Regions from separate parts of the Streptomyces sp. NPDC047315 genome, predicted to be linked through region 1. Evidence: riboswitches for the same ligand, from Rfam matches in the RefSeq annotation. Region 1 holds a riboswitch; each other region holds the start of a gene.

The links. A riboswitch is a leader RNA that binds a small molecule or an ion and turns the genes downstream of it on or off. The one in region 1 is predicted to bind cyclic di-AMP.
Region 2: another riboswitch for cyclic di-AMP. It lies ahead of ABZ842_RS12245 (M23 family metallopeptidase); the one in region 1 lies ahead of ABZ842_RS32815 (M23 family metallopeptidase).
Region 3: another riboswitch for cyclic di-AMP. It lies ahead of ABZ842_RS07665 (LysM peptidoglycan-binding domain-containing M23 family metallopeptidase); the one in region 1 lies ahead of ABZ842_RS32815 (M23 family metallopeptidase).
Region 4: another riboswitch for cyclic di-AMP. It lies ahead of ABZ842_RS04485 (transglycosylase family protein); the one in region 1 lies ahead of ABZ842_RS32815 (M23 family metallopeptidase).

What each region holds. Positions count from the first base shown of each region.
Region 1 is NZ_JBEYTZ010000038.1:67,659-73,350, reverse strand. It holds gene ABZ842_RS32825 (GNAT family N-acetyltransferase) at 1-295, opposite strand, end outside; gene ABZ842_RS32820 (HPr family phosphocarrier protein) at 497-778, shown strand; gene ABZ842_RS32815 (M23 family metallopeptidase) at 946-1,725, opposite strand; cyclic di-AMP (ydaO/yuaA leader) riboswitch at 1,739-1,899, opposite strand; gene ABZ842_RS32810 (pitrilysin family protein) at 2,273-3,670, opposite strand; gene ABZ842_RS32805 (pitrilysin family protein) at 3,667-5,013, opposite strand; gene ABZ842_RS32800 (DNA topoisomerase IV subunit A) at 5,328-5,692, shown strand, end outside.
Region 2 is NZ_JBEYTZ010000009.1:18,313-24,004, reverse strand. It holds gene ABZ842_RS12265 (sigma-70 family RNA polymerase sigma factor) at 35-1,285, shown strand; gene ABZ842_RS12260 (MerR family transcriptional regulator) at 1,361-2,107, shown strand; tRNA gene ABZ842_RS12255 (tRNA-Met) at 2,206-2,279, shown strand; gene ABZ842_RS12250 (PP2C family protein-serine/threonine phosphatase) at 2,446-3,582, shown strand; cyclic di-AMP (ydaO/yuaA leader) riboswitch at 3,816-3,961, shown strand; gene ABZ842_RS12245 (M23 family metallopeptidase) at 3,973-4,971, shown strand; gene ABZ842_RS12240 (PrsW family intramembrane metalloprotease) at 5,242-5,692, opposite strand, start outside.
Region 3 is NZ_JBEYTZ010000005.1:261,645-267,336, reverse strand. It holds gene ABZ842_RS07675 (STM4011 family radical SAM protein) at 1-810, shown strand, start outside; gene ABZ842_RS07670 (SGNH/GDSL hydrolase family protein) at 890-1,681, opposite strand; gene ABZ842_RS07665 (LysM peptidoglycan-binding domain-containing M23 family metallopeptidase) at 1,912-2,919, opposite strand; cyclic di-AMP (ydaO/yuaA leader) riboswitch at 2,925-3,078, opposite strand; gene ABZ842_RS07660 (alpha-galactosidase) at 3,394-5,484, opposite strand.
Region 4 is NZ_JBEYTZ010000003.1:201,457-207,148, reverse strand. It holds gene ABZ842_RS04495 (septum formation initiator family protein) at 1-430, opposite strand, end outside; gene eno (phosphopyruvate hydratase) at 569-1,855, opposite strand; gene ABZ842_RS04485 (transglycosylase family protein) at 2,222-2,947, opposite strand; cyclic di-AMP (ydaO/yuaA leader) riboswitch at 2,951-3,126, opposite strand; gene ABZ842_RS04480 (transglycosylase family protein) at 3,414-4,409, opposite strand; gene ABZ842_RS04475 (cytochrome P450) at 4,521-5,692, opposite strand, start outside.

The sequences.
Region 1 (5,692 bases):
CGTCGATCCGGTCGTAGCGGACGGTGGCGACGAACTCCCCGCCCACGGTGACGGCGAGGCCCACCCGGTCCACGTAGTCGTGGTGGGTGAAGCGGTGCACGTCCTTGGGCGACAGATGGGGGTAGGGCGCGAAGAAGCGGTAGTACTTCGACTCGTCCGACACCTGTTCGTAGAAGCTGACCAGCCGGTCGGCGTCGTCGACGGTGATGGGGCGGATGCGCGCGGTACCGCCGTCGCGCAGCACCACGTCCGCCTCCCAGTGGTCGGGGTAGGCGTGGTCCCGCTCGGTCTGCATGGCAGAAATCGTACGGCGCGGACGCCCGGTGGTGGTGCTGTCGGACCGGACTCGGGCACCATCGCCGAACGCGTCCGCCCCGTCACCGTCGGGCGCCGTCGGGGCTTGCGGCGGGGGTTTACGGTCGGTAGGAGCACCCGGGGCGTCGTGAGAGACTGACCGGGACTGGTCTAGACAACAGCTGATTCGAAGGGCAACACCATGGCTGAGCGCCGTGTCACCGTCGGTTGGGCCGAGGGCCTGCACGCCCGACCCGCCTCCATCTTCGTCCGCGCCGCCACGGCCTCCGGCGTCCCCGTGACGATCGCCAAGGCCGACGGCAACCCGGTCAACGCCGCCTCCATGCTCGCCGTGCTCGGCCTGGGCGCGCAGGGCGGCGAGGAGATCGTCCTCGCCTCCGACGCCGACGGCGCGGACGCCGCCCTGGACCGGCTGGCCAAGCTGGTCGCCGAGGGGCTGGAGGAACTGCCGGAGACGGTCTGAGCCACCCAACGCTCGACTTTCGCGGGCCCGCGGCTCGCACCGGGACAAAGGCGCTGAACCTTCGGGGTCAGCGCCTTTGTCGTGCCTCGGTGCGCCCCGGCCAACGCCGACGTGCCCCGGCGCGGTCGCACCGGGGCACGTCGAAGCTCGAAGCAGGATTCCGCGGGTCAGACGTTCACGCCGCGGGCGCGCAGATACGCGACCGGATTGACGTCCGAGCCGTAGTCGGCGCCGCTGCGGGCCTCGAAGTGGAGGTGCGCCCCGGTGGAGTTGCCGGTGGAGCCCGCGCGCCCGATCCGCTGGCCCGGCATCACGGCCTGCCCCTCGCCGACGGTGACCGCGGAGAGGTGGGCGTACTGGGTGTACGAGCCGTCGCGCATCTTGATGACGACGTTGTAGCCGTACGCGCCGCCCCAGCCGGCCTCGACGACGGTGCCCGCGCCCACGGAGACGACCTCGGTGCCGGACGAGGCGTGGAAGTCGACGCCGCTGTGGCTGCCGGAGGACCACAGCGAGCTGTTGGCCTGGTACGAGGTGGTGACGTGAGAGCCGGCGACGGGCAGCTGGTAGGAGTTCAGCAGCCGCTGACGCTCGGCCTCGCGGGCGGCGCGCTCGGCGGCCTTGCGCTCCGCCTCGACCTTGCGCTTCGCCTCCGCCGCCGCTTCGGCGCGGGCGACGGCCTCGCGCTTCTGGTCGACGGCCTGGTCGGTGACCTGCTCGGCGAGGGTGTCGGTGGCGGCCAGCATCTGGAGCGTGCCGGTGTCCTCGGCGCTCAGCGACCCGGTGTCGCCGTCGTTGCGCGGCTCGGTCCCCGTCGCGAACGCGGGGGACGCGAGGGTGCCGATCACCCCGGAGGTGGCGAGGGTCGCAGCGCCGGCGATGCTCGCGCTCCTGCGCGTCACGCGGCTGGGGGCACGGTGCTTCCCGGTGGGTCGGGCGAACGCCATGGCGTGGCCGGTCCTTTCCTTCCTTCTCGCCTACCGGGTTAGCTGACGGGTTCGGAGAGAGGAAGGTCTCCTACGGCTCCTCCGCAGGCCGCGGAGGGGCCGATTCACCCCGGGGGAACTGGGTCCCCGGCTCCCCTGGGCTCGCGCCCGGCGGGGACTCGGCGATGACTGTCCGTGCCGCGGGTGCGGCGGGCTCCTGGCGAACAGCCGGATCGACGCTAGGCGGGCCCGCTCGCGTTCGCCAAACAAACGACGATCTTTGTTGGCTATGCCACAGCACGTGTCGGCAGACTTCCCATCAAAAAGGACATTCGGCGGGGAGATACGACGCCCGGACGGCGAACGTGCAACGGACGTACGGCCGTCGGGTGACGGTCCGATGGCGCCGGTGTGCGCGAAGTGTGACCACGAGGGCACCCCACGACCACGGGCGGCCGTCCGTACCGGACGTGACGGGACGGGACGTGACGGAGCCCCGGCGTCCGCCGTGGACGCCGGGGCTCCGCTACGGGCCCCTACGGGCTCCTGCGCCGGGAGACGGGCTCCGTCAGCCCTTGACCACCGTCACTTCCCCGATCCCCAGCTCGCGCACCGGCTCCGCGATCTGCGCCGCGTCGCCGACGAGCACCGTGACCAGCCGGTCGACGGGGAAGGCGTTCACCACCGCGGCGGTCGCCTCCACCGTGCCCGTCTGCGCCAGCCGGGCGTACAACTGCGCCTGGAAGTCGTCCGGAAGGTGCTGCTCGACCTGGTCGGCGAAGGTGCCGGCGACCGACAGCGCCGTCTCGTACCGCAGCGGGGCGACCCCGACCAGGTTCTGCACGGCGACGTCGCGCTCCGCGTCCGTCAGGCCCTCGGCGGCCAGCGTGCGCAGCACCTGCCACAGGTCCGCCAGCGCGGGGCCGGTGTTGGGCGTGTCGACCGAGCCGCTGATCCCGAGCAGCGCGGCCCCCGACCCGTCGGGCGCCGAGCACAGGACCTGCGCGAAGGCCCGTACGCCGTAGGTGTAGCCCTTCTCCTCGCGCAGCACGCGGTCCAGCCGGGACGTCAGGGTGCCGCCGAGGCAGTACGTGCCGAGCACCTGGGCGGGCCAGACGCGGTCGTGCCGGTCCGCGCCGATCCGGCCGATCAGCAGCTGGGTCTGCACCGCACCGGGGCGGTCCACGACGAACACCCGACCGGCGTCGTCGGCGGTGATCTCGGCCCGGGGGTGCGCCGGGGCGGTGTCGCCCGTCCACGCGCCGAGGGTGTCGGCGAGCACCGCGTCCAGGTCCACCCCGGTCAGGTCGCCGACGACGACCACGGTGCTGGTGGCAGGCCGTACGTGGGCGTCGAAGAACGCCCGTACGGCGGTCGAGTCGATCCGGGTCACCGTCTCCTCGGTGCCCTGGCGGGGCCGGGACATCCGCAGCGAGGCGGGGAACAGCCGCCGGTACAGCTCCTTGGCGGCGCGCCGTCCCGGGTTCGCCGTCTCGTGCGGGATCTCGTCCAGGCGGTTGCGAACCAGACGTTTGACCTCGCCGTCGTCGAACGCGGGCTCGCGCAGCGCCTCCGCCAGCAGCCCGAGCGCCTTGGGGAGCCGGGAGACCGGGACCTCCAGGGAGACCCGGACGGCGGGGTGGTCGGCGTGGGCGTCGAGCGTGGCGCCGCAGCGCTCCAGCTCGGCCGCGAACTCCTCGGCCGACCGGGACTTGGTGCCTTCGGACAGGGCGCGCGCCATGATGGTGGCGACCCCGTCGAAGCCCTCGGGCTCGGCGCCCAGGGGGGCGTCGAGGATGACCTCGACCGCCACCACCTGCTGGCCGGGGCGGTGACAGTGCAGCACGGTCAGGCCGTTGTCGAGGGTCCCGCGCCCGGGCGCGGGGAACGCCCAGGGGGTGGGCTCCCCGGACGTGGGCATGGGGTGGAAGTCCATCGTCGTCAGCGGCTCGGCGGCGTCGGTCACTGGTCCGCCCCCTCTCCTGCGTCGTTCTGGGCGTCGGCGTCGGCGGCCGGCAGCGGCTCGTAGACCAGCACGGCCCTGTTGTCCGGGCGCAGCCGGGCGCGGGCGATGTCGCGCACCTCCTCGGCGGTGACGCTCAGCACGCGGTCCACCGCGGTCAGCGCGAGCTGCGGGTCGCCGAACAGCACGGCGTACCGGCACAGTTCGTCCGCGCGGCCGGCGACGGTGCCGAGCCGGTCCAGCCATTCGCGCTCCAACTGGGCCTGGGCGCGCTCCATCTCCTCGGCCGTGGGGCCCTCCTCGGCGAAGCGGGCCAGCTCCTCGTCGACCGCGGCCTCGATCTGCGGGACCTCGACCCCGCCGGAGGTCTTCACGTCCAGCCAGCCGAGCGAAGGCGCGCCCGCCAGCCGCAGCAGCCCGAACCCGGCGCCGACGGCGGTCTGGTCCCGGCGCACCAGGCGGTTGTGGAGCCGGGACGACTCGCCGCCGCCGAGGACGGTCAGCGCGAGGTCGGCGGCGTCGCACTCGCGGGTGCCGTCGTGCGGCAGTCGGTACGCGGCCATCAGCGCACGCGCCGGCACCTCCTCCTCGACGACCTCGCGCAGCTGGCGGCCCATGACGTCCGGCAGGGAGCCGTCGCGCGGCGGCTGCTTGCCGTCGTGCCCGGGGATGGAGCCGAAGTACTTCTCGATCCAGGCGAGGGTCTGCTCGGGGTCGATGTCGCCGACGACCGACAGCACCGCGTTGTTCGGCGCGTAGTACGTGCGGAAGAAGGCTCGGGCGTCCTCCAGGGTCGCCGCGTCCAGGTCGGCCATGGAGCCGATGGGGGTGTGGTGGTAGGGGTGGCCCTCGGGGTAGGCGAGGGCGGTGAGCTTCTCGAACGCGGTGCCGTACGGGACGTTGTCGTACCGCTGGCGGCGCTCGTTCTTCACCACGTCGCGCTGGTTCTCCATCGACTCGTCGTCGAGGGCGGCCAGCAGGGAGCCCATCCGGTCGGCCTCCAGCCAGAGCGCGAGCTCCAGCTGGTGGGTGGGCATCGTCTCGAAGTAGTTGGTGCGCTCGAAGCTGGTGGTGCCGTTCAGGGAGCCGCCGGCGCCCTGCACCAGTTCGAAGTGTCCGTTCCCCTGGACCTGCTTCGAGCCCTGGAACATCAGGTGCTCGAAGAGGTGGGCGAGGCCTGTGCGGCCCTTGACCTCGTGGCGCGAACCCACGTCGTACCAGAGGCAGACCGCGGCGACCGGGGTCAGGTGGTCCTCGGAGAGCACCACGCGCAGGCCGTTGGCCAATCGGTGCTCCGTCGCTGTCAGGCCGCCCGAACCGGCCTGAGCTGTGGCCGTGTGACCCATGGGCATGTACGTCCCTTCGATCGCGCTGTTGTCGCTCGTCGTACCGCAGTGTGGTGCGGTGTGGTGGCGTTCGACGAAGGCGTCCGGTCTGACTGGCGCCGCTTCGTACCCAGCCTGTCCTGCCACTGTATGCAAGCGCGCCGACACCTGGCGAAAGCTGCGGGTTCGCGGTGGGCGTACTCGGGCCGCCCCGCGGGGCCGAGCGGACCCCGTTCGCGCGGGTGTTCACGGGTCGCGGTCGGCGTTGTCAGTGCGACGGGCCACAATGGTCGGCGTCACCTGCCCGATCCGGTCGTGAAGGAGCAGCAGCCGCAATGGCCCGCCGCAGCACGAAGACCCCGCCGCCCGACGACTTTGAGGAGCGCATCCTCGACATCGACGTCGTCGACGAGATGCAGGGCTCCTTCCTTGAGTACGCGTACTCGGTGATCTACTCGCGCGCCCTGCCGGACGCGCGCGACGGCATGAAGCCGGTGCAGCGCCGGATCGTGTTCCAGATGAACGAGATGGGGCTGCGCCCGGACCGGGGCTACGTGAAGTGCGCCCGCGTCGTGGGCGACGTGATGGGCAAGCTGCACCCGCACGGCGACCAGTCGATCTACGACGCCCTGGTGCGCATGGCGCAGCCGTTCTCCATGCGCCTCCCCCTCGTCGACGGCCACGGGAACTTCGGCTCGCT
Region 2 (5,692 bases), on a different contig from region 1:
ACCGCTGTCGGTGGCCTGTGATACGTACGACCACATGAGCAACACGAGTCGTACTCCCACGATCGAGGACCTGCTGCGCCATCACGCGCCGCAGGTCCTCGGTGCGTTGGTGCGCCGTTACGGGCACTTCGACCTCGCCGAGGACTCCGTCCAGGAAGCGTTGCTCGCCGCCGCCCAGCAGTGGCCCGACGCCGGCACCCCGGACAATCCGCGCGGCTGGCTGATCAGGGTCGCCGCCCGCCGGCTGACGGACCTGCTGCGCGCCGAGGAGGCCCGCCGCCGTCGGGAGGAGAGCGCCGCGCAGCTCGCCCCGCGCGACGCCTTCACCGCACCGCCGCCCGGCGACGACCGCGCCCCCAGCGAGGACGACACCCTCACCCTGCTCTTCCTGTGCTGCCACCCCGATCTGACGCCGGCCGCGCAGCTCGCCCTGACGCTGCGCGCCGTCGGCGGCCTGACCACCGCGGAGATCGCCCGTGCGCACCTCGTCCCCGAGGCGACGATGGCCCAGCGCATCAGCCGGGCGAAGCTGAAGGTGAAGGAGGCGCCGTTCCGTCCGCCCGGGCGCGCCGACCGCGACCAGCGGCTGGCCGCCGTGCTCCAGGTGCTGTACCTGATCTTCAACGAGGGCTACACGGCGACGTCCGGCGCCCGGCTGCACCGCTCCGACCTGGCGCAGGAGGCGATCCGGCTGACCCGACGGGTACGGCTGCTGCTGCCCCGCGAGGGCGCGGTGACCGGGCTCCTCGCGCTGATGCTGCTCACCGAGGCCCGCGCCGCGGCCCGTACCGGGCCCGACGGCGAGATCGTCCCGCTCGACGAGCAGGACCGGACGCTGTGGGACCGGGCCGCCGTCGCCGAAGGCACCGCGCTGGTCGAGGAGGCGCTGGCGCAGGGGCCGGCCGGGGTGTACCAGCTCCAGGCGGCCATCGCCGCGCTCCACGACGAGGCGGCGAGCGCGGACGCCACGGACTGGCCGCAGATCCTCGCGCTGTACAACCTGCTGGTGGAGATCGCGCCCGAGCCCATGGCCGAGCTGGGGCGCGCGGTGGCGGTGGCGATGGTGCGCGGGCCCGAGGCGGGGCTCGCCGAGGTCGAGCTGCTGGCCGACCGGCTCGGCGGACACCACCGGCTGGACGCGGTCCGCGCCCATCTGCTGGAGCGCGCGGGAGACGCGGCCGGCGCGCGCGAGGCGTACCGGCTGGCGGCGGAGCGGACCCTCAGCACGCCCGAGGCGCGCTACCTCCGGATGCGCGCCGACCGCCTCGCCCCCCTCGACACCTGACGCCGGCCAGCCGAGCCGGGGCTGCCTTTTGTCCGGCTTGACCTTTACGCAACGTCAAGTTCTACGGTTCAGGTCATGGAGTGGTCGATCCAAGAAGTCGCCCGCCGCGCCGGTACGACCAGCCGCACCCTGCGGCACTACGGGGACGTCGGGCTGCTGGAGCCGTGCCGGGTCGGTGCCAACGGCTACCGCTACTACGGCCCCGAAGAGCTGGTGCGCCTCCAGCGCATCCTGCTCCTGCGCGAGCTGGGGCTCGGGCTGCCCGCCATCGCCGAGGTGCTGGCCGGGCAGCGGGACACGGCCGCCGCGCTCCGCGCCCACCTCGGGCTGCTGGAGCTGGAGCGCGAACGCATCGGGCGACAGATCGCCTCGGTGCGGACCACCCTGCACAAGACCGAACGAGGGGAGGAACTGATGGCTGAGGACGTGCTCGACGGCTTCGACCACACGCAGTACGAGCAGGAGGTGACCGAGCGCTGGGGCACGGACGCCTGGCAGCGCAGCGACCGCACCTGGCGATCGCTGAGCGGGCAGGAGCGCCGGGACCACCAGCGCGCCCACGACGACATCGCCCGGGACTACGCGCGGGTGCTCCAGGCCGGGCACCCGGCCGACGGCGAGGTGGCGCAGGAGGTCACCCGGCGGATGTACGCGTGGCAGTCCCTGATGGGCGCCCCGTCGAAGGCGCACTTCGCCGGGCTCGGCGAGATGTTCGTCGCCGATCCGCGCTTCGGGCGCAACTACGACCGGCACGGCGAGGGCACGGCGGTCTTCGTACGGGACGCGATGGCGGCGTACGCGGAGCGACACCTCACCGACTGAGGCCCCCGTGATCACCGCCTGAGCCCCGGGGTCCCCCGCCGGCGGGGGACCCTTGGTCGCGAGCACTGCTCCGGATGGCGTAGAGTTGTGTTCACCGACGCGGGGTGGAGCAGCTCGGTAGCTCGCTGGGCTCATAACCCAGAGGTCGCAGGTTCAAATCCTGTCCCCGCTACTGAAGACCGTGGCCCGGCACTCGATCGAGTGCCGGGCCATCGTCGTTTCCCGGCCCCTTCCCGTCTCCCCGCACCCGCTCACCCACAGGAGGCGTCCCCCGGCCGGCCCAGCCGGCTCGCCGTCCCCGCCCGCCGGCCCGAGGCTGAGGGGGGAGGAGAGCATCCGTGGCGGAGGAAGAGCGGAACAGCTTCGGTGCCCGGCGCTTCGCGCGGATGCTGCCGGCGCTGATGATCATCGTCGGGGTGGTCTACGACCTGTCGACCCCGGGGAAGTTCACTGCGGTGCCGATGTTCACGGCCGCCCCGCTGATCGCCGCCCCGTTCTTCTCGTGGTCGGTCACGCTGGCGACCGGCGCCTTCGCCGTGCTGACCGAGCTGGCCCTGGACATCTACAACCACTCGATCGGGCAGACCCAGGCGTACACCGAGCTGACCACCGTCTTCACCGTCTCCGTGCTGGCGCTCTTCATCAACCGGGTCGTGGCGCGCAGCAATGAACGGCTGGCCTCCGCCCGGGTGATCGCCGAGACCGCGCAGCGCGCCGTGCTGCCCACCCCCGCCGAGGAGATCGGCGGGCTGCGGATCGCGGCCCGGTACGAGGCGGCGCTGGCGGACGCGTTCATCGGGGGCGACCTCTTCGCGGTGCAGGACACCCCGCACGGGGTGCGGCTGGTGGTCGGGGACGTACGGGGCAAGGGGCTCGGCGCGGTGGAGGCGGTGGCCGTGCTGATCGGCTCGTTCCGGGAGGCGGCCGAGCAGGAGCGCGCCCTGGAGGGGGTGGCCGAACGGCTGGAGCGGGCGCTGAACCGGGAGGCGGGGCGGCGGGGCGAGGGAGACGTGGACTCCTTCGAGGGGTTCGCGACCGTGGTCATCGCGGAGATCCCGCACGGCGGGGGCGTCGTGCGGCTGGTGAACCGCGGGCACCCGGAGCCGCTGTTGCTCCGCGACGACGGGCGGTTGGGGCGGCTGGAGCCGGGCGAGCCCGCGCTGCCGCTCGGGATGCACGCGCTGGGGCAGTGGCCGGACCGGGTGGACGAGCACCCGATGCCGCCGGGGGCGACGCTGCTGCTCTACACCGACGGGCTGTCCGAGGCGCGGGATGCGTCCGGCGCCTTCTACGAGCCGGACGCCCGGCTCGTCGGGCGCGTCTTCCCGGGCCCGGGGGAGCTGTTGGACGCGCTCATCGACGACGTCCGCCGGCACACCGGGGGCGGCTCCACGGACGACATGGCGCTGCTGGCGGTCACCCGGCCCGCCGGAGCCGCGGCGGTCGACGTCGCGTCGAGGGTCCACGCAGCGTAGTCGAACGACTGCTCGGAGCACGCCATGTGACGTACTGTCAGGGTCATGGCAGGGGCGTGGTGCGGGCTAAACCTCGTTCGGGCCGCTCAAGTCGCCCGAATCCGGCCGCTTGTGTCCCGGTTGGTTCCGCGATCATCGTTAACGATCATGGGGACCGGCTTGGAATCCGGGACCCGTGTCTATTAACGTTCGATAACGCAGCGCGGTCGTCCCAGTCGCCGTCAGGGCGACGCCGTGCGCACGCGCCGAATCCCGCAAGGGAACCGGGGAACCACCTCTTGGGGTGAATCGGATGCTTCGCAGCCTGCGAAGCGTTCCGTAGGAGACCTTCCTGCTCCGAACCCGTCAGCTAACCCGGTAGGCGAGAAGGAAGGAAAGGAGTACGCCTCAGTGGCGTCCAACAGCCCTGCCCCGGAAGCTCCTGCCGGGTCCTCCAGGACCGGTGCCTTCAGCGAAAACGGGGCCGAGCGCTCGTACGGCGAGTGGAACCCCAGCGCGGAGACCGTCCTTCCGTCCCGCGGTCGCCACCGCGTCCTGCGCCAGCAGCGCAGGGCCTTCGCCCGTAGCTCCACCGTCCTCGGCGTCGGTGTGATCGCGGCGGTCGGCGCGGGTGGCATCGCCACCGCCCAGAACAAGCCCCCGGTTTCCATCTCCCTCCCCGACGGCCTCGGGGGCGGTGACGACAAGAACGACGACCCGTCCGGCGACGACCAGTCCGGCGAGGGCGCCAACGAGCTGATGGCGATGGGCGCCACCGCCGAAGGCGGCGCCGGCGAGGCGCTCCGCTCCCGGATCCTCCAGCAGGCCGAGCAGCAGCAGGCCCAGGCCGAGGCCGCGAAGCAGGCCGCCGCCGACAAGGCCGCGAAGGAGAAGGCCGAGAAGGAAGCCCAGGCCAAGGCCAAGGCGAAGGCGGAGGCCGAGAAGAAGAAGGCCGAAGCAGAGGCCAAGGCGAAGGCGGAGGCCGAGCGCAAGGCGAAGCTCGCGAAGATGTTCGCGCTGCCGCTCTCCTCGTACAGCATCTCGGCGACGTACGGTCAGTCCGGCTCCATGTGGTCCTCCGGCCAGCACACCGGCCTCGACTTCGTCGCTTCGGCGGGCACCCCCCTGAAGGCCGTGGGCGCCGGTACGGTCAAGTTCGCGGGCTGGTCCGGCCCGGCGTACGGCTACCAGGTCATCCTGGAGCTGAACGACGGCACCGAGATCATGTACGCCCACATGCAGACGGTCGGCGTGAGCGCGGGCCAGAAGGTCGTCGCGGGCGACGGCGTCGGGCGCGTGGGCGCCACCGGCAACGTCTCCGGCGCGCACCTGCACATGGAGGTTCAGACCCCGGGCGGCGCCACCATCAACCCGGCGTCCTGGCTGCAGAGCAAGGGCCTCAGCGTCTGATCAGCAAGTCCCGCCGAGCCCTGAGCTGAGCTTTGGGCTCGACGACGGCCGCGACGACGGCCGCGACGAGCGGGTGGCGGCTTCCGCGCACTCCTGAGTTCCCGAAGTGCGGGTTCGTGCGCCCCCAGCCGCCGGTTGCCGCGGCTGCCGGCCGTGCCGTACGCCGTCATCAGCATCGTCGTCGCCGCCGTCCCCGAATCGCCGATGGCCCTGGTGTCACCCCCCGACGCCAGGGCCGTCGGTCTCTTCTTCCGGAGTGGCGTCCCCGCGTCATGCGCGGTACGGGTTGTAGCCCTCGTAGTCCCGGTACGGCGGGGGCACCCGGACCGCGCCCGTCGCGCGTGCCGCGTACGTCAGCGCGGGGCTCGCGACGTCCTTGCGCCGCCACATGTGGTGCAGCAGCTCCTGCTCCCGTGCGACGAAGTCGGGGTCGACCGTGCCGCGCTGCGCCCGGTGGCGCAGGAAGGCGAGCGAGGTCGCGAAGCGCTGGTACTCCGACACCGCGTGCGCCGCTGCCGCCCCCTGCGTGCGCCGGGCGAAGTCACGGGCCGCGGTGCGCGCCCTCATGGAGGCCAGCGCCGTGGGCTCGGCGGACGCCAGCCAGCCGGCAGCCGCGTACGCCGGCAGCGCGGTGGACACCGTGCGCAGCTCCCGCTGCCGGGACCAGATCGTCAGCCAGGTGAGCAGGGCGAAGACCGGCACCATGATCAGCGCGTACACC
Region 3 (5,692 bases), on a different contig from region 1:
GACTACGACTGCCCGTACTGCCCGTTCGCCAAGCGCCGCGACAGCCCGGCGCAACTGCGCGCGGACCGGGCGGCTTTGGAGCGGTTCGCCTGGTGGGTGGCGGAGCAGGCCGATGACCGGCTGTCGGTGCTGTTCACCCCGTGGGGAGAGGGCCTGGTCCGCTCCTGGTACCGACGGGCCATGGTGGAGCTGTCCCGGCTGCCGCAGGTGCGGCGGGTCGCCATCCAGACCAATCTGTCCTGCCGCACGGACTGGCTCGCGGACGCCGACCTGGACGTGCTGGCGCTGTGGTGCACGTACCACCCGGGGCAGACGCCGTACGAACGCTTCCTCGCCAAGACGCACGAGTTGGGCCGGCGCGGGGTGCGCTTCAGCGTGGGGATCGTGGGCCTGCCCGAGCACCTGGAGCACGCCCGCCGGCTGCGCGCCGAGTTGCCGGACCACGTCTATCTGTGGGTGAACGCGGCGGAGGGGCACGAGTACGCGGACGAGGCGGCGGACCAGTGGACGGCGCTGGACCCGCTGTTCCCCTACAGCCGCCGGCCGCACCCGTCGGCGGGCCTGCCGTGTCGTACGGGCGAGTCGGTGATCTCCGTGGACGGTGCGGGCACGGTGCGCCGCTGTCACTTCGTCCCGGCCGAGTTGGGGAACCTCTACGACGGTTCGTACCGCGCGGCGCTGCGTCCGCGGGCCTGTCCGCTGGCCGTGTGCGACTGCCACATCGGCTATGTGCACCTGGAGTCGCTGCCGCTGTACGACGTGTTCGCCGGCGGCGTGTTGGAACGGATCCCGGCGCAGCCGGCCGGGTAGTCGGGCGGGCCCCGCCGCGTCCCAGCGGTGGGGCCCGCCCGCTCACCGGGTCATGCGGCCGGGCGGCCGTCGGGCGGCGTCACAGCGGAAGCAGGTCCGGTCGCTTCGCCACGATGTCGTCGCCCGAACTCTCGCCGCGCAACCGCCGTCCGATCCACGGCACCAGGTACTCGCGGGCCCAGTGGATGTCGTCGCGCCGTACTTCCAGGGTGCCGCGCACCGGCTGCGGCGGCCACGGCTGGTCGGGGTCGGCCGGCACGTCGAGCCCGAGGACCTGTCCCGCCCGCAGCGCCACCCTGGTGTGCCCCTCGGGGGACAGGTGGAGCCGGTCGGGGTCCCAGGCCCGGCGGTCCTGGACCGACTTGAGCGACCACAGGTCCAGCACCGGGCAGCCGTGGCGGTCCGCGATGGCCCGCACGTGCGCCGTGTACGTGGCGACCTTGCCCCGCAGGTGGCGCAGGACCGGCACGTCCCGGGTGTCGAATCCGGTGGTCACCATGACCGTGCCGACGGCAGCCGTCAGCTCGGCCACCGCGCGTTCGAAGCGCTCCGCAACGTCGTCCGGGTCGCTGCCCGGTCGGATGATGTCATTGCCCCCCGCACAGAACGACACCAGGTCCGGGGCGAGTTGCTTCGCCCTCGGCACCTGCTCCTCCACGATCTGGTCGAGGAGCCTGCCGCGCACCGCGAGATTGGCGTACCGGAAGCTGTGTTCCGGTTTGCGGTCGGCGAGCAGGACCGCGAACCGGTCCGCCCAGCCGACGTACGTCCCGTCGGGTCCCGGGTCCCCCACACCCTCGGTGAAGCTGTCACCGATGGCTGCGTACGACCCGAATCCGCCCTTGTTCTCTGTTCTCGAATCGTCTGCCACAAGAACTCATCTTCGCCCTACAGATGTGACCTACGCGACCGTAGGGAGGGGTTGACGCGCAGTGATTTATCACACCGGGGATGGCGAGGTGATGGGGAATACGCCCGGCACCCACCCGGCACACGCGCGGGAAGATGCTCGGGAACACGCAGACCCCCCACGGAGCGGGGGGCTCCGTGGGGGATCCGAGGGGTGGCCGGGTCAGCGGCCGGTGGCGCGGTGCGTCGGGGTCAGAGCGAGACGCCGTGGCTGCGCAGGTGGGCAACCGGGTCGATGTCCGAGCCGTACGACGGGCCGGTGCGGACCTCCAGGTGCAGGTGCGGCCCGCTGGAGTTGCCGGTGGAGCCGACCTGGCCGATGGACTGCCCGCCGGTCACGCTCTGCCCGGCGGAGACGGAGAGCGAGGAGAGGTGGGCGTACTGGGAGTAGGTGCCGTCGGTGTGCTTGATGACGACCTCGTTGCCGTACGCGCCGTTGTACCCGGCGGAGACGACCGAGCCGGGGCCGATGGCGCGGACGCCGGTGCCGGTGGGCGCGGCGAAGTCGACACCGGTGTGGTAGCCGCTGGACCAGGCGGCGCCGGAGGCTCGGTACGAGGTGGAGACCTGGGCGTTGGCGAGCGGGGCGGCCCAGCCGCTGGAGGTGCCGGCGGACGAGCCGCTGGAGGAGGACTCCGCGGGTGCGGAGGTGGCGGGCTCGTCGTTGCCGCCGGCCGGCTTCTGGGCGGCCGGGGCGGCGGGCACGGCCTTCGACTCGACCTTCTTCTCGACCTTGTCGCCCTCGGTCTTCTTCTCAGCGGGCTTCTCGGCCGGCTTCTCGGCCTTGCTCTCGGCGGGCTTCTCCGCCTTCGCGGCGCCCTTGCCGTCGGCCTTGGCACCGATGGTGAGCTTGAGGCCGGGGTGGATCAGCGAGGGGTTCTCGCCGACGGCGTCGCGGTTGTCCTGGTAGAGCTGCTGCCAGCCGCCGTCGAGCCGGTGCTCGTCGGCGATCTTGGACAGGTGGTCGCCGATGACCACGACGTAGGTGGTCGACGCGGCGGCGGCCTTCTCGGCGGCCGGCGCGGAGGCGGCCGAGACCGGGGCGACGACGGGGGCCGCCGGTGCGGCCTGCTCGGCGGCGTGGGCGCCGGTGGCGCCCATCAGGGGAAGGGCGATGGCGGCGCCACCGGTGCCGGCGGCGACGAATCCACGGGTGAAGGCCGTCGACTTGGGACGGCGGTGCTTGCCCTGTGCGGACATGGTGCTGTTCCTCTCCGACGCCTGCGAGGTGAGCTGTCGGGTTCGAGCTGGAGATGCCCGGCCGCGCGCTGGGCGCGACTTCACCCCGAGCCGTCCGGAGTCCGGACCGGCGTACTACCTGGGTCCCCCGCTCCTGCCACAGGTGGGTGGGTGATGATCCGGGCGGCGGCAGGATGAGGCGGTCCGTCCGGAGTGCCGTGACCGTAAACCGGCCACATCGCCAGGAACAAGCCATGACCGCCCGCGCCCCGACCGCGTGGATCATCGCGCCGGCGGCGGGCGGTCACCCTCCGTGGACGCCGCCCCGCCAACTCCCGCCCGTCCGCCGCATCCCTTCACCGCACGCCCGCCACACAACGTCACCATTGTGATCCTGCTCATGAGGGACGCCCATCTCCCCCGTAGCCAGGGCACGTTATATCGAAGAGCGCATTAATGTACGAATACGGACAGATAGCTCTTTTTCTTCTCGACTCACTGGCGGCGGAGTCGGATGACGGTCGCGTCCAGGTCGCCGACCAGTCCCGTGGCCAGGCCGTGGTGGGTCAACACCGCGCCCCGGTACACCGCGCCGCTCTCCGGGCAGACGTAGGAGGCCGACGCGTCCAAGCCGCGCAGCCGCAGCAGCGGCGGTCGCTCGCCGTGGTGCTGCGCCTGGAGCCAGGCGAGGACCACGGTCTCGTCGCCCCGTACGTACTGCACCGCGCTGAGCCCGCCGTCCGGCGGCCTGAGCCGGTACAGCTCGCCGTGCTGCACCACCGGCCGGATCCGCTTGTACAGCTCCACCCAGCCGCGGGCCGCGGCCAGCTCCGCCTCGCTCCACTCGGTGAGGTCCCCGCCGATCCCCAGCACGCCCGCCATCGCGCTGACGAAGCGGAACCGCAACGAGCTGCGTCGGCCGTTGAGCTGGACGTTGGGGCTGTCGGTGACCCAGGCGGCCATCACCCGCGCAGGGTGGAGCTGGCTGAAGCCGTACTGGATCGCCAGCCGGTCCAGGGGGTCGGTGTTGTCGGAGGTCCACACCTGGTCCGCACGCGCGAGGATCCCGAGGTCGATCCGGCCCCCGCCCCCGGAGCAGGACTCGAAGGCCACCCCGGGGTGCGCGGCCCGCAGCCGGTCGACGAGTTCGTACAGCGCGTGGACGTGTTCCACCCAGAGCCGTTGCGGATACTCGTCGCCGGGCCAGCCGGCGTCGGTGAAGCACCGGTTGAAGTCCCACTTCACGTAGTCGACGGGCGCGCTCGACAGCAGCGCGTCCAACTGCCGCCACAGGTGCTCGCGCACGTCGTCGCGGGCGAGGTTGAGCACCAGTTGGTTGCGGAACTCGGTCCTGGTGCGGCCCGGGTGGTGCTGCACCCAGTCGGGGTGCGCACGGTACAGGTCGCTGTCGGGGTTGACCATCTCCGGCTCGATCCAGATGCCGAAGCGCATGCCGAGCGCGTGCACCTCGTCGGCGAGCGGCTTGAGGCCGCGCGGGAAGCGCTCGGGGTTCGGGGTCCAGTCGCCGAGCCCGGCGCGGTCGCCGGTGCGCCGCCCGAACCACGCGTCGTCGACCACGAACAGCTCCACGCCCAGGTCCGCCGCCCGCACTGCCAGCGCCCGCTGCTGCTCCTCGTGGATGTCGAAGCCGGTGGCCTCCCAGGAGTTGTAGAGGACGGGCCGTACGGCGGAGGCGTCCGGGACCACGTGGGCGAGCTGCCAGGAGTGCCACGCCCGGCTCGCGGCCCCGAAGCCGCCCCCGCACCACAGCCCGGCGAAGACGGGCGAGACGTACGACTGACCGGGCGCGAGCCTGAGCAGCCCGGAGTCGTCGTAGCCGGCCCCGCCGGTGATCTGGACCCGCCCGTCTGACAGCCGCGCGGTGCAGATCCGCCAGGACCCGGACCAGCCGAGGGCGCAGCCGTACACCTCGCCGCCCTCCTCGGTGGCGCTGCCGTCGTCGAGCGCCACCCAGGGCAGGTGCTGGTGGCCGGTGTGGCCGCGGCGGCTGCCGAGCACGTGCTCGCCGTGGGCGAGGGGGGTGCGCGTGAGCCGGGACTCGGCGGCCCACCGTCCGTGCAGTTGGCTCAGCCGCCAGGAGTCGCGCTCGGGCAGGGTCCAGGTGGCGGCGTCCGCGCGCAGCACCTCCAGGGCGGGGCCGCTGCCTTCGTGGGTGAGGGTGGTCCACCGTTCGACGACGTCGGCGTCGTCCCGCATCCGGTAGTGGAGGGTCAGCCCGAGGCCGGTCACGGCGTCGGTGCAGCGCACGCGCAGTTCGTCGCCGTGCACGCGGGCGCCGGCGGAGCTCCACTCGATGCCGCGGACCCGGGGGGTGCGCACGGAGAGCGCCGGGCGGACGAAGCGGGGGCCGCCCTCGACCGGGTACTCCTCGTGACCGTCCAGCGGGGACTCGAACGGCCGGTACGGGGGGAGCCCGACCGCCGCCAGCGCCCGGGCGTCGTCGGTCGTGATCCGCGGGCCCCAGTGGAGGTGGAGCAGTTCGTCGTCGTCGGTGAGGTGCACGGCGTAACTGCTCGACGGTCCGGAGAGCAACCAGGTGCGCCCCCCGTTCACGGTTTCGATCATCCCGACCCCTCATGCTCACGGTTCGCGACAGATTCGAACAAGCCCGCACATCATCCAACGGGGTCGGGTGCGGGGCAACGGTCCGGCGGCGGTTGGTCGGCGGCCTGGCAACACTCCTTCGGCGGCCGACAGCGGGGCCGCGGAGGATGATTGCCCCAGGTACCGATGTCGTATCGTCGGGAACACGCCACAGTCGGCGACGAGCGCC
Region 4 (5,692 bases), on a different contig from region 1:
GGTCGGCCGAGCCCTCGTCGTTGCGGCGCCGCTCGGCCGCCTCCGGGTCGATCATGATGTAGCCGGTCTCCCCCGGCAGTACGTAATGCAGGTGCTCACGGGCCAGGCGGCGTACGTACATGTCGTCCTGGAGCCGCGCCTTCTCGTCCCGCAACCGCTCCACCTGCTGCTCCGCGTCGGCCATCCGCTCGCGCTGGTCGGCGATGTCGCCGCGTTGCGAGACGTACTGCCGCATCGGGTACGCCAGGGCGACCACGAGGGAGCAGACGACGAGCGCGAGGAAGGCCGCCCGGCCCGTCAGCCGGGAGCGCCGCGCCTGGCGCTTGGTCTGGGAGCGGTACACACGGGCCGCGGTCTGCTCGCCGAGCAGCCGCAGCCTGGTCGCGGTGGAGAACCGTCCGTCGCCGTTCCCGGAGTCCCGCTTGGCCATCTGATCCGCCTCCCCTGCGCCGGCTGCTCCGTCGGTGCCGTCTGGTCGGTGCCATCGGGGCGCGTACGTGCGTACGTCCCCGGACACGGTACGGGACCGCGGCCGGGGACGTACCGCACGACTGGCTGCCGGGGCCGATCAGCCCTTGAAGCGGGGGAACGCGCTGCGGCCCGCGTACACGGCCGCGTCGTCCAGGATCTCCTCGATGCGCAGGAGCTGGTTGTACTTGGCGACGCGCTCGGAGCGGGCCGGGGCGCCGGTCTTGATCTGGCCGCAGTTGGTGGCCACGGCCAGGTCGGCGATGGTGACGTCCTCGGTCTCGCCGGAGCGGTGGGACATCATGCACTTGAAGCCGTTGCGCTGGGCCAGCTCGACGGCGTCCAGGGTCTCGGTCAGCGAACCGATCTGGTTGACCTTGACGAGCAGGGCGTTCGCGGAGCCCTCCTCGATGCCGCGGGCCAGGCGCTCGGGGTTGGTGACGAAGAGGTCGTCGCCGACGATCTGGACCTTGGCGCCCAGCTTGTCGGTGAGCACCTTCCAGCCGGCCCAGTCGTCCTCGAACAGCGGGTCCTCGATGGAGACCAGCGGGTAGGCCGCGACCAGCTCCTCGTAGTACTCGGTCAGCTCGGCGGCGGAGAGGGACTTGCCCTCGAACTCGTACGAGCCGTCCTTGTAGAACTCGGAGGCGGCGACGTCGAGCGCGAGCGCGATGTCCTTGCCGGGGGCGTAGCCGGCTTCCTTGATCGCCTCGATGATCAGGTCCAGCGCGGCGCGGTTGGAGTCCAGGTTCGGCGCGAAGCCGCCCTCGTCGCCGAGGCCGGTGGACAGGCCGCGGCCCTTCAGGACCTTCTTGAGGGTGTGGTACACCTCGGTGCCCCAGCGCAGCGCCTCGGAGAAGGACTCCGCGCCGATCGGGGCGATCATGAACTCCTGGATGTCCACGTTGGAGTCGGCGTGCGAGCCGCCGTTCAGGATGTTCATCATCGGAACGGGCAGCAGGTGCGCGTTCGGACCGCCCAGGTAGCGGAAGAGTGGAAGGTCGGACGCCTCGGAGGCGGCGTGCGCCACGGCGAGGGAGACGCCGAGGATGGCGTTCGCGCCCAGCGAGGACTTGTCCGGGGTGGCGTCCAGGTCGAACATCGCCTGGTCGATGAGGCGCTGCTCGGTGGCGTCGTAGCCGACGAGCTCCGGGCCGATCTGCTCGATGACGGCGAGGACGGCCTTCTCGACGCCCTTGCCCTGGTAGCGGTTCGGGTCTCCGTCGCGGAGCTCCAGGGCCTCGAAGGCACCGGTGGAGGCGCCGGAGGGCACCGCGGCGCGGCCGGTGCTCCCGTCGTCGAGGCCGACCTCGACCTCGACCGTGGGGTTGCCTCGGGAGTCCAGGATTTCCCGGGCTACGACGACGTCGATGGACGGCACGAGCATCTCCTTCTGGGATGTGACGCGTGGGGTGCGGGGCTCAGCGCCCAACGGCAAGAGCCTAACCGGCTGGGGGGCGTCGACCGGCCGCTGCCCGCCCCCTGGGACGAAAAAGAGTGCGAAGAACTTCACCCCGGCCAAAAGGCGCATAGCTACCGTCGGGTAACGCCTCTCAACTGCGCGGATGCCTGCTCAGAAGCGGGCCTCTCGCGGTCGGCGCGGACCCCCGACGGTCAGTGCGGGCTTGCTGCTCACCCGTGACACACAGAACCCCGGGCCGGCGCGTACGGGGGAAGCGCGCCGGCCCGGGGCCGTGAGTGGCGAACCCGTGGGGGGTCGGGTCGGGGTGACGGCCCGTGGGTTCGCGACGGGTCAGCTCAGGTGGAGCTGCTGACCCGGGTAGATGACGTCAGCGTCGTCCACGACGTCCTTGTTCAGCTCGAAGAGCTTCTGCCAGCCGCCCTTGACCTGCTCGCTCTCGGCGATCTTGCTCAGGGTGTCGCCGGCCTGGACCTCGTACTCGCCGTCGCCCTTCTCGAAGCCGCCGGCCTTCGGCGCGGACTTGGCCGGGGCGGACGGGCGCTCGGAGCGGGTGGTCGGGGCCTCGGCGCGCTCCTGCGAGGGCTGCGCCTTCTGCTGCTGCTTCGGCTGCTCGGGCTTCGGCTGCGGCTTGGGCTGCTCCTGCTTCGGGGCGGGGGCCTGCTCGGCGCCGCCGCCGTTGTACGCGGCCTTGGAGAGGCCGACGCCACAGCTCGGCCAGGCGCCCTTGCCCTGGCCCGCGAGGACCTTCTCGGCGATCTCGATCTGCTGCGACTTGGAGGCGAGGTGCGCGTTCGACGCGTACTGGGTGCCACCGAAGGCGGCCCAGGTGGACGGGGAGAACTGCAGGCCGCCGTAGTAGCCGTTGCCGGTGTTGATCGACCAGTTGCCGCCGGACTCGCACTGGGCGACCTTGTCCCACTCGGCGGCAGTGGCGGCGGAGGCGGAGGTGGCGCCCACCAGCGGGGCGGCGATCGCGGCGGTGGTGATGCCGGCGAAGGCGGCGAACTTGGCGGCCTTGGACGGGCGGCGGTGCTTGCCCTTGCTGGAAAACAGCATGGTGGATCTCCTCACCGACGCCTACGAGGTGAGCTGTCGGGTTCGGGCCAAGTGAGTTGCCCGGCCGCGCGCTCGGCGCGGCTTCACCCCAAGCCGGTGTCCGTGCCCCGGGTCTCCCGGGGTGGACGGGACCGGCACGTACGTGGGTCCCCCGCTCCTGCCTTCGGCGCTCTCGCGACGACTGTTCCCCCCGACCGACGGCAGGATTCGGCGTGACGGTCAGTGGTGCCCGCTTTGGCGAGCGGTCAGACCGTAATCACAGCCCTCCCCGATGTTCAAAGAAGGAACATCGGGGAGAAAACGCCCATCACGGCCTTCCGGAAACCCCCGTTTCCGCAGGTGGGACACGGAATGAGTCATTCCATTCGGGGCCGGAAGTCCGTTCGAGCAGAGAGACACATGTCTCACTTACGCAGAAACGGACAAAAGCCGGCAAAAACCTGCCCCAACGTGCCCCTGAATCGGGCTACTTCACCCCGAGGTCAAGGTTCTGACCAGGCAGGATCAGATCGGGATCAGCGCCGACGGCATCGCGGTTCGCCTCGTAGAGCGCCGGCCAGCCTCCGGGGAGGTCCTGGGCGTCCGCGATGGCCCAGAGGTTGTCGCCGGGGCGGACGGTGTACGTGCCGGGCGACGCGGTCGCGGTGTCGGCGCTGGCGCCGGCGTCGTCCTTCTTGCCGTCGGCGTCCTTCTTGTTGGCCTCGGCGCCCGCGCCGGTCGAGCCGTCGCCCTGCTGACCCTTCGCCGGCGCACCGACCGCCTTGCCCGGGTCGCCGGGCTGGACGGAGTCGCCGCGGCCGGGCGTGTCGCTGCGCGAGGCCCGGGTGTCGTCGCTCGCGCGCCGCTCGCCCGTGCCCGCGCTCGCACCCGCGTCCGCGCCCTCGACGGCGCCGGAGGGCTCCGGGGACGCCGGCGCGGCCGGGGTCTCGGTCGCGGCCGGGCCGCGGTGCTTGCCGCCGGCCTTCTTTCCCTCGTCCGTACCGGCGCCCGGCGCGACGCCGTTGCCGACGCCCTGGGTCGGGCCGGGGGACGGCGTGGTCGGCGCGGTGGGCACCGGCAGGGCGCCCAGGTCGAGCTTCGGCTTCTCGCTGCCCGGCAGCCCCGCGTTCGCCCCGCAGGACGACCACGCCTGCGACCCCTGGGCGGCCAGCACCTTCTCGGCCACGGCGATCTGCTGCGAACGGCTCGCGAGGTCGGCGCGCACCGCGTACTGCGTACCGCCGAAGGCTTCCCACGTCTCCTGCGAGAACTGGAGCCCGCCGAAGTAGCCGTTGCCGGTGTTGGCGCTCCACTGCCCGGCACTCTCGCACTCCGCGACCCGGTCCCACACGGCGGAGTCGGCGGCGGACGCGGACCCGGCGCCGAGGAGCGGGATCGCGATCGCAGATCCCGTCACCCCCGCGGCGACGACGAGTGCCGGGGCCTGGCGAGGACGGCGATGTCGACCATTCCCGGAGAGCATGCGGTTGCCTTTCGCTGACGGCTGAGACGGGGGTGAACGTAACCGCACTCCAACGTCAGTCACAAGTCGATGCAGCGGAGATCACGCAAACATCACAGAGTTGATGCTCCGTCAGTTAGTCGGGCGGCCGAACTCCACGGGAAGCGTGCGCAGTCCACGCATGATCAGCCCGCCGCGCCACCGCAAATCGGACGGATCCCCCGCGAGTTGCAGGTCAGGGAGGCGACGCAGCAGGGTCGCGAGCGCCGTCTGCGCTTCGATGCGGGCGAGGGGCGCGCCGAGGCAGTAGTGGATCCCGTGGCCGTACCCGAGGTGCTGATTGTCACGTCGGGACAGATCGAGGACGTCGGGCCCGTCGAAGCGGTCGGGGTCGCGGTCGGCGGCGGCGAGCACGACGAGGACGGGGTCGCCTTCGGCGACTTCCTGCCCGCCGATCGTCACCGCCTCGGTGGCGAACCGCCAGGTCGCCAACTCCACCGGTCCGTCGTAGCGCAACAGCTCCTCCACGCCCGTCTCCAGCAGGTCGGTCCGACCGGCCGCCAGGGACTCCTGGAGCAGGGCGCGTTGCTCCGGGTTGCGCAGCAGGGAGTACGTGCCGTTCCCGATCAGGTTCACGGTGGTTTCGAACCCGGCGAAGAGGAGGATGAAGGCCATCGCCGCGGCCTCGTTCTCGGTGAGGTGCTCGCCGTGGTCGCTGGCCCGGATCAGCCCCGAGATCAGGTCGTCGTCGGCGCTCTCGGGGCCCAGGGTCTCCCGCTTGCGGTGGATCAGCTCGGCGAGGTAGCCGCGCATCTTCTTCACGGAGCGCGCCACGCCGCCGCGGGGGCCGCCGCCGTGGCGGATCATCATCCCCGCCCAGTCCCGGAAGTCGTCCTGGTCCTCGGCGGGCACGCCCAGCAGGTCGCAGATCGCGTAGATGGGGAGCGGGAACGCGAACTCGTGGATCAGGTCTGCGCTGCCGCGGTCCGCGAAGCCGTCGATGAGCCGGTCCGTCAGCTCCTGCACGCGCGGCGCGAAGGCGGCGACGCGGCGGGGGGTGAACGCCTTGGACACGAGTCGGCGCAGCCGCGTGTGGTCGGGCGGGTCGATGTTCAGCAGATGCGTCATCAACTCCGCCTTGCGCTCCCCCGGGATGCCGGTCTTGCCCTTGGCGTGGGCGGGCTCGTCGTGGTGCGCCGGGTTCTTCGACAGCCGCGGGTCGGCGAGGGCCTGCCGGGCGTCGGCGTACCGGGTGACGAGCCACGCCTCGACGCCGCTGGGGAGGGTGGTGCGGTGCACGGGCG